3 regions of the Rahnella sp. ATs2 genome follow, and region 1 is predicted to be linked to each of the others. Evidence: predicted binding sites of a transcription regulator. Region 1 holds the regulator's gene; each other region holds the start of a gene.
The links. The regulator Fur, encoded in region 1, represses iron uptake genes when iron is present. The targets are predictions, from matches to a motif close to ATAATAATGAGAACNACTATCAA.
Positions count from the first base shown of each region.

Region 2: a site for Fur is predicted at 2,099-2,121, ahead of exbB (tol-pal system-associated acyl-CoA thioesterase). Genes of this name have one in related genera too.
Region 3: a site for Fur is predicted at 3,560-3,582, ahead of ACJY2G_RS23755 (TonB-dependent siderophore receptor). Genes of this name have one in related genera too.

Region 1 is NZ_JBLYPL010000010.1:171,909-176,598, reverse strand. It holds gene chiP (chitoporin ChiP) at 1-760, shown strand, start outside; gene chiQ (ChiQ/YbfN family lipoprotein) at 774-1,115, shown strand; gene fur (ferric iron uptake transcriptional regulator) at 1,299-1,754, opposite strand; gene fldA (flavodoxin FldA) at 2,068-2,595, opposite strand; gene ACJY2G_RS13070 (methyl-accepting chemotaxis protein) at 3,004-4,686, shown strand.
Region 2 is NZ_JBLYPL010000004.1:224,748-229,437, reverse strand. It holds gene garD (galactarate dehydratase) at 1-562, shown strand, start outside; gene exbD (TonB system transport protein ExbD) at 634-1,068, opposite strand; gene exbB (tol-pal system-associated acyl-CoA thioesterase) at 1,078-2,004, opposite strand; gene ACJY2G_RS05590 (TRAP transporter substrate-binding protein) at 2,526-3,503, shown strand; gene ACJY2G_RS05585 (TRAP transporter small permease) at 3,560-4,072, shown strand; gene ACJY2G_RS05580 (TRAP transporter large permease) at 4,085-4,690, shown strand, end outside.
Region 3 is NZ_JBLYPL010000032.1:26,276-30,965, forward strand. It holds gene ACJY2G_RS23745 (HlyD family secretion protein) at 1-509, shown strand, start outside; gene ACJY2G_RS23750 (TetR/AcrR family transcriptional regulator) at 547-1,137, shown strand; gene ACJY2G_RS23755 (TonB-dependent siderophore receptor) at 1,292-3,409, opposite strand; partial or broken gene ACJY2G_RS23760 (methyltransferase) at 3,799-3,999, shown strand; gene ACJY2G_RS23765 (glycoside hydrolase family 3 protein) at 4,009-4,690, opposite strand, start outside.

The DNA of each region.
Region 1 (4,690 bases):
GAACGATAAGAAAACGGGCGTTTCATACATCCACTCTCTTGGAGCGAAATACGACTTCAAAAACGACTTTGTGCTGGAAGGCGCTTTTGGTCAGGCTGAAAGTTACGTCGATCAGTATTTTGCCAAAGCGTCTTACAAAATCGATCTGATGGGCAATCCGCTGACCACCAGCTACCAGTTCTACGGTGCGGAAGATCGCATCAGCAATAAGAACGATCCGAACAGCTTGTATGACGGGATGGCCTGGTTGCAGGCGCTGACTTTCGGTTACACCACTGGTCAGTTTAACTGGCGGCTGGAAGGTACGATGGTCAAAGCGGAAGGTAATCAGGGCTACTTCCTGCAACGTATGACCCCGACGTATTCCTCCTCCAACGGTCGTCTTGACGTGTGGTGGGATAACCGTTCGGACTTCAACGCCAACGGCGAGAAAGCGGTGTACGCCGGCGTACTTTACGATCTGGCGAAATGGGATCTGCCGGGCTTTGCCGTCGGGGGTTCTTACGTTTACGCGTGGGACGCCAAACCGAGTACCAACGCCGCTTATGACCAGAGCCAGCGTCTGAAAGAGAGCGCCTGGAGCCTGGATGCGCTTTACACCATTCAGGAAGGCCGCGCGAAGGGGACACTGTTCAAACTGCATTACACCCAGTACGACAACCACTCGGATATTCCGAGCTGGGGCGGGGGTTACGGCAACATATTCCAGGATGAAAAAGACGTGAAATTCATCGTTATTGCTCCATTCACTATTTTCTGAGGTCGTTATGTCGATGAATAAATTACTGATGATGGCGGTATCGGCTGTTCTGCTGGCAGGCTGTGCGCCTACCGCCGATCAGGCACAGATTTCGCAAACGCGTGAAGACTACCGCGCGTGTATTAATTCTTCAGAAGGTAATCCGGACAAACTGGCATCCTGTCAGGTGTTGCTGAACAAGCTGAAACAGGAAAAAACACACCAGAAATTTGCGGAACAGGAAACAGTTCGCGTGCTGGATTACCAGCGCTGTCTGACGGCGCGCAAAACCGGTGATGGTCAGGCATATGCGGCGGATTGCGGTAAAATCTGGCAGGAAATCACATCCAATAACGCGCCTGCAATGGCGAACTAATAGCAGATTTTTGTAAAAGCCTTAGCTGGCAAAATCATCATTATCAAAAGCGAAACCCCGGCTTGCCGGGGTTTTTTACGTCGGCAAGCGGCGTCTGTGTTCGGGGTGAGAGGCAGACATAAAAAAACCGCTTTCCAGCGGTTAGTTTATTTAGAACATTTGCGACAATCGAAGCTGTGCAAATTAATGCGCAGGTTTGTCATTGTGCAAAGATTCATCTTCACGGCAGTCGCCTGCTTCACAGTGGCCGTACAGGTACAGACTGTGGTTGGTCAGTTTGATGCCATGTTTTTTAGCAATCTCACGCTGACGACCTTCAATATATTCGTCACGGAATTCAATCACACGACCGCAATCCAGGCAGATCAGGTGATCGTGGTGATGTTGCTGAGTCAGTTCGAATACGGACTTGCCGCCTTCGAAGTTATGACGGGTGACGATACCAGCATCATCAAACTGGTTCAGAACACGATAAACCGTGGCCAGACCAATTTCTTCGCCCATATCAATCAGTTGCTTGTACAGATCTTCCGCACTAACGTGATGACCTTCCGGCGCTTGCAGCACTTCCAGGATTTTGAGGCGCGGAAGCGTGACTTTTAAGCCGGCTTTCTTCAGTGCGGTGTTGTTGTCAGTCATGCGGATTCAGTCCTGTTACTATGTGCTAATCAAGTTGAGGCATGCAGCCTGTGGCATCGGCGGCACAAAATTGTTCGTTTACTGTTCTTCGTTTAAGGGAAGTGTGCCCATTCTCGTAAACGACAGCCTGTTAATAAAGATCACAAATTGCCTGTCACACTAATAATGCAACGACTTGATCGATAGAAAAAACAGATGAACTCAGTGTACCTTGATACGACCGAAAGTTACAATTTTGTAGCGGTTAAATTGTTAATTTCAGTAATAGTTTGGCCCTTCAATTGTAGAATAAATCCTCAGGGCCAACAGGGTTTTAGCCGATAATTTCTGAAAGGCTGAGTTCTTCTGTGATCTGTTTCACCCACGCATCAACACGTTCAGCGGTCAGTTCCGGCTGACGGTCTTCGTCAATTGCCAGTCCGATGAAGTGCTTATCATCTGCCAGGCCTTTGGATGCTTCAAAGTGGTAACCTTCAGTTGGCCAGTGTCCGACAATCACTGCGCCGCGTGGCTCAATGATATCGCGCACGGTACCCAGTGCATCGCAGAAATACTCGGCATAGTCTTCCTGATCGCCGCAGCCAAACAGGGCAACCAGCTTACCTTCAAAATCTATCTCTTCGAGCGACGGGAAAAAGTCATCCCAGTCACACTGCGCTTCACCGTAATACCAGGTTGGAATTCCGATCAGCAAAATATCGAATTTTTCCAGATCCTCTTTGCTGCTCTTCGCAATGTCATGCACCTCAGCCACATCTTTACCCAATTGTTTCTGGATCATTTTAGCGATGTTTTCGGTGTTACCTGTATCGGATCCAAAGAAGATACCTACAACGGCCATAAGATTATCTAACCTCTTGTTCTAAATGAAGTGCCCTGCATTGCAGGCAATAATAGCGAAGATGATACCAAACTCGCGAGGCGGAGAATATGCTTCTGCTCGCCTTCTTAACTGGGGAATAAGTTTATCGGGCAATATTTTAAAGTGTTATCGCCATCGTGTGCTTATCAACCACAGGGTTCCTGAGGTCATAAGCAAAGTGAAGAAATAAACCGGCTCCTTCCTTAAGTTTACGCATGTCCCGCCGATAGATGATGCGAGAGCAATCTCAACATAATAAAGAAATCGATGCCCGGAGAGGTGTTCAAACATGTCCGGGGGCGTAAGCCTGCTGGTTACCTGTTTTGATTCTCCGCATCCCCGTCAATCCTCAGACCAGAAACAGTCCTGTTTCGAGAGAGGCATATCGTGCAGTTTTTAAAAAATATTACCATCAGGGCCGCTTTATTAACCATTCTTGGCATCTTCTGCGTGATGTGGGCCGGTGTTTCCCTTTATACCGTCACATCACTTGGCACATTAACGCAAAATACCAGGAACAGTACCGAACTGGTCAACAACATGACGCTGATCAGCAAAGGTAACGATCAGTATTTCCGTACCGTGACGCGTCTGAGTCGTGCGGTTGCACAGCTTCAGGCTGACCCGTCAAAGGGCCCTGAAATTTTTGACAGCGCCAAACAATCTCTTGATGGACTGACTCAGGCGCTGGCTGATTTTAAATCAGTACCCCATCCGGGCCTGGAAGAATCAGCCATTCAGGAACTGCAGACCAGCTGGGAAAACCTGCTGACACAGGGCGTTACGCCGTTATTCAATGCTGCCAGCAGTAAGAATATCGACACCTATAACCAGTTAGCCAACACCACGGTTCCGGCGCTGAGCCGCACTTTTGGTTCATCAATGGAAAAAGTCAGCAGCCAGATTGCAGTTGATTTTCAGGCCGCACAAAATGAATCCAATCATCTGACCTACATGAGCAAAGTGATCCAGCTGAGCGCATTTGGTATTGGTTTGATCCTGTTGCTGCTGACCGACCGCTATCTGGTGATGGCGCTGGTGAAACCGCTGGATAAAATCCGCGATCAGTTCGCGGTGATCGCCAGCGGTGACCTGACGCAGTATATGGAAGAGTTCGGTAAAAACTGCGCCGGTAAACTGATCCCGCTGCTGAATGTGATGCAGGCGAGTCTGGTGAATACGGTGCAGACGATCCGTAACTGTACTAACCATATCTATCAGGGCGCATCGGAAATTTCAGCAGGGAATAATGACTTGTCTTCGCGTACCGAAGAACAGGCTTCTGCTCTGGAAGAAACCGCAGCCAGCATGGAAGAACTGACAGCGACGGTGAAACACAATGCCGATAACGCACATCACGCCAGCCAGCTGGTGATTGAAGCCTCCGGCACAGCGCAGAAGGGCGGAAATATTGTGGCGGACGTGGTCAGTACCATGAAAGACATTTCCGGCAGCTCAAAGAAAATTGCTGAAATTACGTCGGTCATCAACAGCATTGCTTTCCAGACCAACATTCTGGCGCTGAACGCCGCAGTTGAAGCCGCACGTGCGGGCGAACAGGGGCGTGGATTTGCGGTGGTCGCCAGCGAAGTGCGCAATCTGGCACAGCGCAGCGCCCAGGCGGCGAAAGAAATCGAATCCCTGATCAGTGAATCGGTTTCCCGCGTCGACAGCGGTTCAAAACTGGTTGAAAACGCCGGTCTGACGATGAATGAAGTGGTGCGCTCAATTACGCATGTCACCGATATCATGGCGGAAATTGCTTCGGCATCTGATGAGCAAAGCAAAGGCATCGGCCAGGTGGCGGTGGCGATCACTCAGATGGACAGTGTGACGCAGCAGAACGCCTCGCTGGTTGAAGAGGCATCGCAGGCTGCGGTTTCTCTGGAAGAACAGGCTGCATTACTCAACAACGCCGTGGCCACGTTCAAACTCAAAGACAGCGTCACCAACGTGAAGGGACGTCCAGCGAAAGCGGTTTCCGCTCCGTTGCTGCGTCCGGATACCGGGATGGGCGGGTTGCTTTCGGCGAATAGCGCGAAAAGTGCTGAGAACTGGGAAACGTTTTGAGAAG
Region 2 (4,690 bases), on a different contig from region 1:
GGATGTCGAAGTGGGTAAACGCCTGCTGGAAGAAATGGCCTGGTACGATGATTATCTGTCGATGGGACAAACCGACCGCAGCGCCAACCCGTCTCCGGGTAACAAAAAAGGCGGTCTGGCTAACGTGGTGGAAAAAGCGCTCGGCTCGATTGCAAAATCCGGCACCAGCGCAATTTCAGAAGTATTGTCTCCGGGTCAGCGTCCGACCAAAAAAGGCCTGATCTACGCAGCCACGCCTGCCAGTGATTTTGTCTGCGGAACACAGCAACTGGCATCCGGGATTACCGTGCAGGTCTTTACCACCGGACGCGGTACGCCTTACGGCCTGCTGGCGGTGCCGGTGATTAAAATGGCGACCCGCACCACGCTGGCTAACCGCTGGCACGATCTGATGGACATCAACGCCGGTACGATTGCGACCGGCGACGCGACTATCGAAGATGTGGGCTGGGAACTGTTCCACTTCATTCTCGATATCGCCAGCGGGCGCAAGAAAACCTGGTCAGACACCTGGGGCATCCATAATGCGCTGGCGGTATTCAACCCGGCGCCGGTGACCTGAGTTTCGGTTTTACAGATAAACGAAAGGCCAGCATCGCTGGCCTTTTTTGTGCGTCTGATCGGGAGGAAAACTTACTGCGCCGCAGCGGCACCGGTTTGTTCAGCGCCAACCAGTCCGACTTTCAGGTAACCGGCTTTACGCAGGTTATCCATCACTTTCATCAGCGTTTCGTAATCCACCGTCTTATCCGCACGGAAGAAAATCGTGCTCTGCTTATTACCCTGAGTACGTTGATCCAGCATCGAGGTCAGATTATCGCTGTTGACCGGCGTGTCGCCGAGGAACAGTTGTTTGTCTGCTTTCACCGACAGGAAGATCGGTTTCTCCGGACGCGGCTGCTGTTTCGCCGTAGAGGCGGGTAAATCAACCCGCACATCCACGGTCGCCAGCGGTGCGGCCACCATGAAGATGATCAGCAATACCAGCATGACGTCGATGAAAGGCGTGACGTTGATGTCATGCATTTCACCGCTTTCGTCGATATCGTCGTTTAACCGAATAGCCATAATCTGTTCTTACCCTACGCGTAACTGACCTGTCTGACCACGTGGCGCATCGCCTTTGCTGGCAGCCAGATCCAAATCACGACCCTGCAACAGAATAATCTGCGCCGCTACATCGCCAACCTGATGACGGTAAGAGGTAATGGTACGGGCGAAAATGTTGTAGATAACCACGGCAGGAATCGCTGCAACCAGACCGACAGCGGTCGCCAGCAAGGCTTCTGCGATGCCCGGTGCCACGACAGCCAGGTTAGTGGTCTGCGTTTGTGCGATACCGATGAAGCTGTTCATGATGCCCCACACAGTACCGAAAAGGCCGACGAACGGAGAGATTGCCCCGATAGTCGCCAGAATACCGTTGCCACGGCCCATGTAACGACCGGCTGCGCTGACGCGACGCTCAAGGCGGAAACCGGTACGCTCTTTAATCCCGTTGTTGTCGATGGAACCTGCTGACAGCTCGAGCTCATTCTGTGCATCGCGGATCATCTGCGCGCTGATGCTGCTGGCGGCGAAGCTTTCCGCCTGTTCAGCGGCTTCATCCAGTGTACGGACAGAAGACAGCGCATCAAATTCGCGGCGCATACGGCGTTTGCCAGTGAACACTTCAGCACCTTTGCTGAACAGCAACGCCCAGGTGACGACAGAGGCCAGCAGCAGGCCAATCATGACGGTTTTCACCACCGCATCAGCGTGATGATACATGCCCATAACAGACAAATCGGTAGGAATGACAGGCGTCGCTTCGGTCGGAGCCGGTTGCATCACCGGTGCTGGCGTTGCATCACTGGTCGCCGGTGCAGGGGCATCCGCCGCTGCCGGTTGAGATGCTGCAGAATTGACGGCTTGTCCAGCCGGCGTCGCAGGTGCAGCCATCGCGTTGCCGCTTAAGCCAGCAACCAACATCAACGACATCAGTAATGAGGTCGCCTCTTTCATCTTATTGCGAGCCGTTTTCACGCGTCGCCTCCAGCCAGAATCAGTGTGTAGAAGGAATGAATAACGCCGAATGATATCAAAGAAAAAGGCCTAATTGATAGTCGTTCTCATTATTATTTACATTGTCGCGCCTGGAGGCTGGCGTGTCATTGACAGACGACAAGGTTTTTCGTGTTTGCACAAGGGATGAACAATTTAACCTGCGTCACAGTTTCTATAAAAATCACGCGGTAAATCAATCATCTGAGCATCACTATCCAAGTCAAAACAACGTTTTAAATATTAAGCAACACCTTTTTACATTTGTTGCGAGTTTGTGATAACGCTCAAATACCGCGCAGTAAAAAATAGGATAAGGTGCTTACTCAGGCGAAGACCGCATACCGGCACGTCTTGTATCCCTATAATTTAAAAGCTTATTTACGCCTATTTCATAATGAACAGGCCGGACCTTCCGTTCGCTCTGATCGACACTTGCTCCCATTTATCTTTCCCTTACTGAGTACCCTGGAGACAAACTGATGAAAATGCAAAAAGCACTTCTCAGCCTTTGCCTGAGTTCCGCGACCCTCTTATTTACCGCGGGTGTATCCGCACAAACACTGAAGGCCGCCGACGTGCATCCGCAAGGCTATCCAAACGTCGTCGCCGTTCAGCACATGGGCGAAAAGCTGCAAAAGCAAACGGACGGACGCCTCGAAATCAAAACGTTCCCTGGCGGTGTTCTGGGAGATGAAAAGCAGGAAATTGAACAGGCACAGCTTGGCGCGCTGGATATTATCCGCGTATCGATGACGCCGGTTGCCTCGATTTTACCGGAGATAAACGTCTTCACCCTGCCCTATATATTCCGCGATGAAGACCACATGCACAAAGTGCTCGACGGTCAGATTGGTAAAGAAATCGGCGACAAAATCACCAACAACCCGAACTCCCGTCTGGTATTCCTCGGCTGGATGGACGGCGGCACGCGCAACCTGATCACCAAAGAGCCGGTGGTGAAACCGGAAGATTTGCACGGCATGAAAATCCGCGTACAAGGCAGCCCGATTGCGCTGGCGACGCTGAAAGCCATGGGCGCTAACCCGGTGGCGATGGGCGTCAGTGAAGTGTTCAGCGGCATGCAGACCGGGGTTATCGACGGTACCGAAAACAACCCACCGACGTTTGTCGCCCACAACTATCTGCCGGTGGTAAAAAACTACACCTACAGCCGTCACTTCATCATTCCGGAGCTGTTCCTGTATTCAAAGGTGAAATGGGACAAACTGAAACCGGAAGACCAGCAGTTAATCCTCAAACTGGCGAAAGAAGCACAGGACGAGCAACGCGAACTGTGGAAAGCCTATAACGAGAAAGCGCTGGCAACGATGAAAGCAGGCGGCGTGAAATTCCAGGAGATCGACCCTGCGACTTATGTCAAAGCCACGCAATCCGTGCGCGATGAATTCGGCAAAGACCATCAGGAACTGATGCAGCAAATCGCTGACGTTCAGTAAACCCTGACTCCGGCAGCCTGCGGGCTGCCTCTTTATGATCTTTCGCCGGGGGATTTATGGTCTCGAGTTATCACACCCTGATGGACATTCTTTACCGCTGCGCGATGTGGCTCGCCGGTATTGCGTTACTGCTGATGGTCGCGGTGATCCCGGTTGGGATCTTCGCCCGCTACGTGATGAACAGCGCCCTGTCGTGGCCGGAGCCGATTGCGATTATGTGCATGGTGACGTTCACCTTTATCGGTGCCGCCGTCAGTTACCGCGCCGGTTCGCACATTGTGGTGGCGATGGTCACCGACCGTCTGCCGCCTGCGCTGAAAAAATTCTCCGCCCTGCTGGCTGACCTGATGATGCTGGCGATCAGCGTGTTTATTTTCTGGTACAGCCTGCAATTGTGCAGCGAACTCTGGCAACAACCGGTGGCGGAATTCCCGCTGCTGACCGCCGGACAGACCTATCTGCCGCTGCCCATAGGTTCTGCGCTGACGCTGTTATTCATCATTGAGCAGATCGTTGCCGGCCCGCAGCACCAGCGGCCTGTAGTGATGCTGGGCAATTCTGACGCCTGACCGGAGCCTGTTATGGATGCATTAATCTTGTTGTTAACGCTGGCGGTGATGCTGGCGATTGGCGTGCCGGTCGCTTACGCCGTCGGGCTGAGCGCGCTGGCGGGAGCCTGGTGGATTGACCTGCCGTTTGAAGCGCTGATGATCCAGCTGACCAACGGCGTGAATAAGTTCTCTCTGCTGGCGATCCCGTTCTTTATTCTGGCGGGCGCGATCATGGCCGAAGGAGGGATCGCCCGCAGGCTGGTCAGTTTTGCCTACATCTTTGTCGGGTTTATCCGCGGCGGACTGTCGCTGGTGAATATCGTCGCCTCGACCTTTTTTGGCGCGATTTCCGGGTCCTCGGTAGCAGACACTGCATCGATCGGCTCGGTGATGATCCCTGAAATGGAGAAGAAAGGTTATCCGCGTGACTTTGCGGCAGCGGTGACCGCCAGCGGTTCGGTGCAGGCGATCCTCACGCCACCCAGCCATAATTCGGTGATTTATTCACTGGCGACCGGCGGCACGGTGTCGATTGCCGCGCTGTTCATCGCCGGTATTCTGCCCGGTTTACTGCTCAGCCTGACACTGATGGTGATGTGCGTGGTGTTTGCGCACAAACGCGGTTATCCAAAAGGC
Region 3 (4,690 bases), on a different contig from region 1:
CAAAACGCGCTGAAATTGAAGCCGCGCTGGCGCTGGCGAATGCGGCAGTCGTGAAAGCGCAGGCGGCGGAAGATCTGGCGCAACAGGATCTCAATCACACCACGATTTTTGCAGCCGTGGATGGCGTGGCGGGAAATCGTCAGGTGCAGGTGGGCGATTATGTCACGCCCGGTCAGCGGCTGATGACGCTGGTGCCGGAGCAGGGGATTTATGTGACGGCCAATTTCAAAGAGACGCAGACCGGCAGAATGCAACCGGGACAACGGGCGGATGTCCATGTCGATGCGCTGCCGGGTGTGACGTTTCGCGGTGAAGTCGACAGCCTCGCGCCAGGTTCCGGTTCGACATTTGCGCTGCTGCCGTTTGAGCCGGGCACCGGTAACTTCACCAAAATTGTTCAACGGGTGCCGGTGCGTATTCGTCTCGATGCCGGTCAGCCGGATTTAGCGGCGCTGCGTCCGGGATTATCGGTGGATGCCCGCGTTTCGTTAACCGATGCGGTCAGGTAAACTATGACGGCAATTTTCTGATGATCAGAGCCTGACTATGCGCTATGAAAGTGAACATAAACCTAAAATCCGCGAGCGGATTGTGAAAGAAGCGGCGAAAGCTATCCGCGCCAAAGGGCCGTTGCAGGTCAGCGTGGCTGGCGTGATGAGTAAAGCCGGGCTGACGCACGGCGGGTTCTATGCGCACTTTGCCTCGAAAGATGCCCTGATCGAAGCAGCTATCGCACAGATGTTTAATCAGGTGATGGCGCGCTGGGATAAAGATAATCAGGGGCTGACCGCACAGCAGCAACTGGCGGGGTATATCGATTTCTATCTGTCGCCATGGCACCGTGATAACCGTGCGCAGGGCTGCCCGGTTTCAGCGCTGGCCTCGGAAACACCCCGTATGCCGGCAGCTTGCCAGGCGGAGTTTGCGCGGGGAATCGAACGGATCCGCGGGATGATTTTACGTCAGCTGACAGAGATGGGCGTTGGTGATCCAAAAACCACGGCGATTTCTGTCAGTGCAGAACTGATGGGCAGCTTGTCGCTGGCACGTTGCGAACCGGATCGTGAAGCTTCGGATGCGTTGCTGGAAAATGCGCGGAAGACGGTGAAAGCGCGGCTGAATTTGCCGGAAGAATAAACTCTCAGAATCGCTCCCTCCCCTGCGATGGGGAGGGTTGGGGTGGGGTATTAAGTTCTAAATCAAAAAGTTAAGGTTTTCTTAAACAAGGTGTTAGCCCTTAAAACCCCCTCCCAGCCTCCCCCTTCGCAGGGGGAGGAGCTGAAAAAATCTATCAGAAATCATAACCTACTGTAGCAACCACAGTACGTTCCTGACCCCAGTAGCAATAGCTGGTGCCGTAACAGGCCGCGACATATTTCTTGTCGAACAGGTTGTTGGCATTCAGCTGCACATACGCGCCTTTCAGCTGCGGATTAAACTGCACCAGATTCATACGCAGGGACGCATCAACCAGCGTGGCGGAAGGCATGTGACGGGTGTTTTCGTTATCCGCCCATTGTGTGCCGATGTAGCGCACGCCCGCACCCATATCCACACCAATCGGCGTGTTGTACTGACCCCAGATGGACGCCATTTGTTTTGGCGTCACATACGGCGTGTTGCCGTTGTTTTCGGCGGCATCACGGATACGCACTTTGTTATAGGTATAACCGGCCATCACGTTGAAGCGTTCGGTAACCTGCTTCTTGGCTTCCAGCTCCAGACCCTGTGAACGGATTTTCCCTGCCGGCTCGTAATAGCTGCCGACCACCACGCGGTTACCCACGTCTTTTTGCGTCAGATCATACAACGCCGCGCTGTACATATCGGACGTGCCGACCGGCTGGTATTTGATACCGGCTTCGTATTGTTCGCTCTGCATCGGTTTCAGCAGGGTGCCATCAGCACCCGGCAGGGCAGATGGGGTCATCGCCTGACTGTAGCTGACGTACGGAGAAATCCCGCTGTCGAAGGCGTACAGCAGGGAAGCGCGGCTGCTGAAGTGTTCATCTTTACGTTCGCTGTTACTCTGCGTGCCGTAAATGCTTTCGTAGCTGCGGCTGGACGTTTTCAGCGTGTCGTAACGGCCTGACAGGGTCAGATACCACTTGTTCCAGCTCATTTCATCTTGCAGATAAGTGCCCATCTGCTCATAACGGTTTTTACCGCGTGAATGGCTGTAATAATCCAGTGCATCGCCGCCCACACCGGTGTACGGGTTAAGTGGCTCAGCGGTGGCACCATCAGATTTCACGTCGTTGACAAAGTGGGAATAATCAAAGCCCAGAACCACTTTATGTGCCAGTTCGCCAGTGGCGAAATCGGCTTCCAGCTGGTTGTCGATAGCAAACGTATCCAGAGACGATTTCTCACCGGAATAGTAGCGATTCATCAGCGTACGGTCTGCGTTCCAGCCAGCCTGATACACCTGATCCAGTTCGGTATTGGAATGGGTGTAGTTGGCGTTCTGGCGGAATGACCATATGTCGTTAAACGCGTGCTGGAATTCGTAGCTGTAGATCTGCTCCCAGCGTTTGAACTGGTTGCGGGTGGTTTCGCCATCGAAGAAACCACGGCTCAGTTTCTGACCGTACAGGCTGCCGTCGGCAGGCACTGCGGCGTGATAACCGCCGGACGGATCTTTTTGCAGATAAGCCCGCAGTAACAGGGAGGTGTTTTCATCCGGCGTCCACAGTAATTGCGGAGAAATCGCGTAACGCTCTTCACGCTGGTGATCGTACTGCGTGTCACTGCTGCGGGTCATACCGGTCAGGCGGAATGCCAGCTGATCGTTGATCGCGTTAGTGTAATCGAACGCGCCGCCTTTGGTGTTTTGTGTACCACCGGAAAGCTGGAAGTGACCTTCTTCAGCAAACTGCGGGCGCTTGGTGGTTTCCATCACCACACCGCCGGGAATGCTCTGGCCGTAAAGCGCAGAAGACGGGCCTTTCACCACATCAATACGTTCGAGGAACCACGGATCAACCTGAATGGAGTTATAAGTTGCGCCATCGCTGAGAATACGCAGGCCATCAAGGAAGGTGTTGTTGACGTCACCGCCGTGGAAACCGCGCAGGGAAATTGTGTCATAACGCGTTGCGCCACCGGCAAAGTTGGTGAAGACGCCGGGCGTATAGTTCAGTGCAGCGTTCACCGTGGTGGCGTTCTGGTCCGTCATTTGCTGACGGGTCACGACAGACACGGCCTGACCGGTAGTGATCAGCGGCTGATCCGTTTTGGTCGCGCTTTTACTGGTTTTTGCACTGTAACCCTGCGTCGGGGCATCTGCGGTATCAGCAGGTGCGGCTTTGACAACCACCGTATCTTCGGCAGCCATTGATGCAGCCGGAACGGCCAGCGCCATGGCGCACATAAGCACCGAGCGTTTGAGGGGAAAAGCCAACAACATATTCATATTCCCTATAAATAACCTGATAAATCATCAGGTGATTAATTGATGCGTGTGAAATAGACCCAAAAAGCCAACAGGGTTCCGCGCGAAAGACGTGGTGCAATAACGCGGTATGGCTTAACGAAAACGAGACGAATGTTAAACTTAATGATAATTGTTATCATTATTATTTTACAAATTCACGGGGGGTTTCTTCTAAAAGTGTGAACTGGCGCAGGTTTATCATGATGAAAAGCAGGGTCTTTTTGATTGTTTTACGAACAACCTTACTCAGGCAATGGATATCGGATGTGCCTGCCGAATCGCCAAATGTGAAGGATTCCCTTGAAAACGCAGACAAAACCGCAGTTACGGATTAGCTTTAAGAGTGAGTTTTTTAAAATCGAAGAAGTTCACGACCGAGATCGGGAAATAATGCAGTGAGAGACGGCGCGGTGGTCGATCCCCGTAGCGACGACGCCCGTGTACAAGGCGTTCGCCGCTATATTGAGATGATTGAGCAGGAACCCCGCTTATCTGCCACCGCGCTGCAAACCGTCGGCAGCAAAGGCTGGGACGGTTTTGTGCTGGCGAGGGTAGTCAGCTAAACGCAGGCGTTAACGTGCCAGACCAAAGCCAATGTCAAACAGCGGGTTTTCGCTGTCATGCGGCATATCCGACTGTTGTTTAAGCACGGCTTCCATCGATGACGGCAGCTCGAACGGCAGTTTGCCGGTATAAGCTTCGCTGCTGGTCAGACGGCTAAACAGCACCGCATCGCTGACGCCGAAATTACCGATCACCGCTTTTGCTTTGTCATTCACGTTGGTCAGAATGGCAGGGCGGTCGAGGTACACCGTGACCACCGTGGGTACCGCTTTGCTGGCTTTTACGATGGCCTGATAATCGGCATTGTCATCGGTAAAGGCCAGTGAACCTTCATGGTGGCGCTTGCCGAAGAACCACTGTTTATGCGGTTGTTCATAAGGTGCATGAGCGCGGATCAGCGCGACATCAGCTTTTTCCAGCGCATTCACCACTGTGAAACCTGCGGCCTGTGCGGCTTTCGGTTCGATACCATACAGCCACACTTTTTTGCCTTTTTTCAGCGGTAACAGGTCACCGGTATTTTGCAGTAAAACAAGGGAGTGACGTTGCGCCGCATCGGCTTCTTTCTGCCAGTCTGCGCGTCCGACGGTTTTTACCGCTTTCTGAGGATCCACAAACGGATTTTCAAACAGTCCTGTGCGGAATTTTTGCTCAAGGATGCGCACCACGGATTCATCCAGCCGCTGCTGT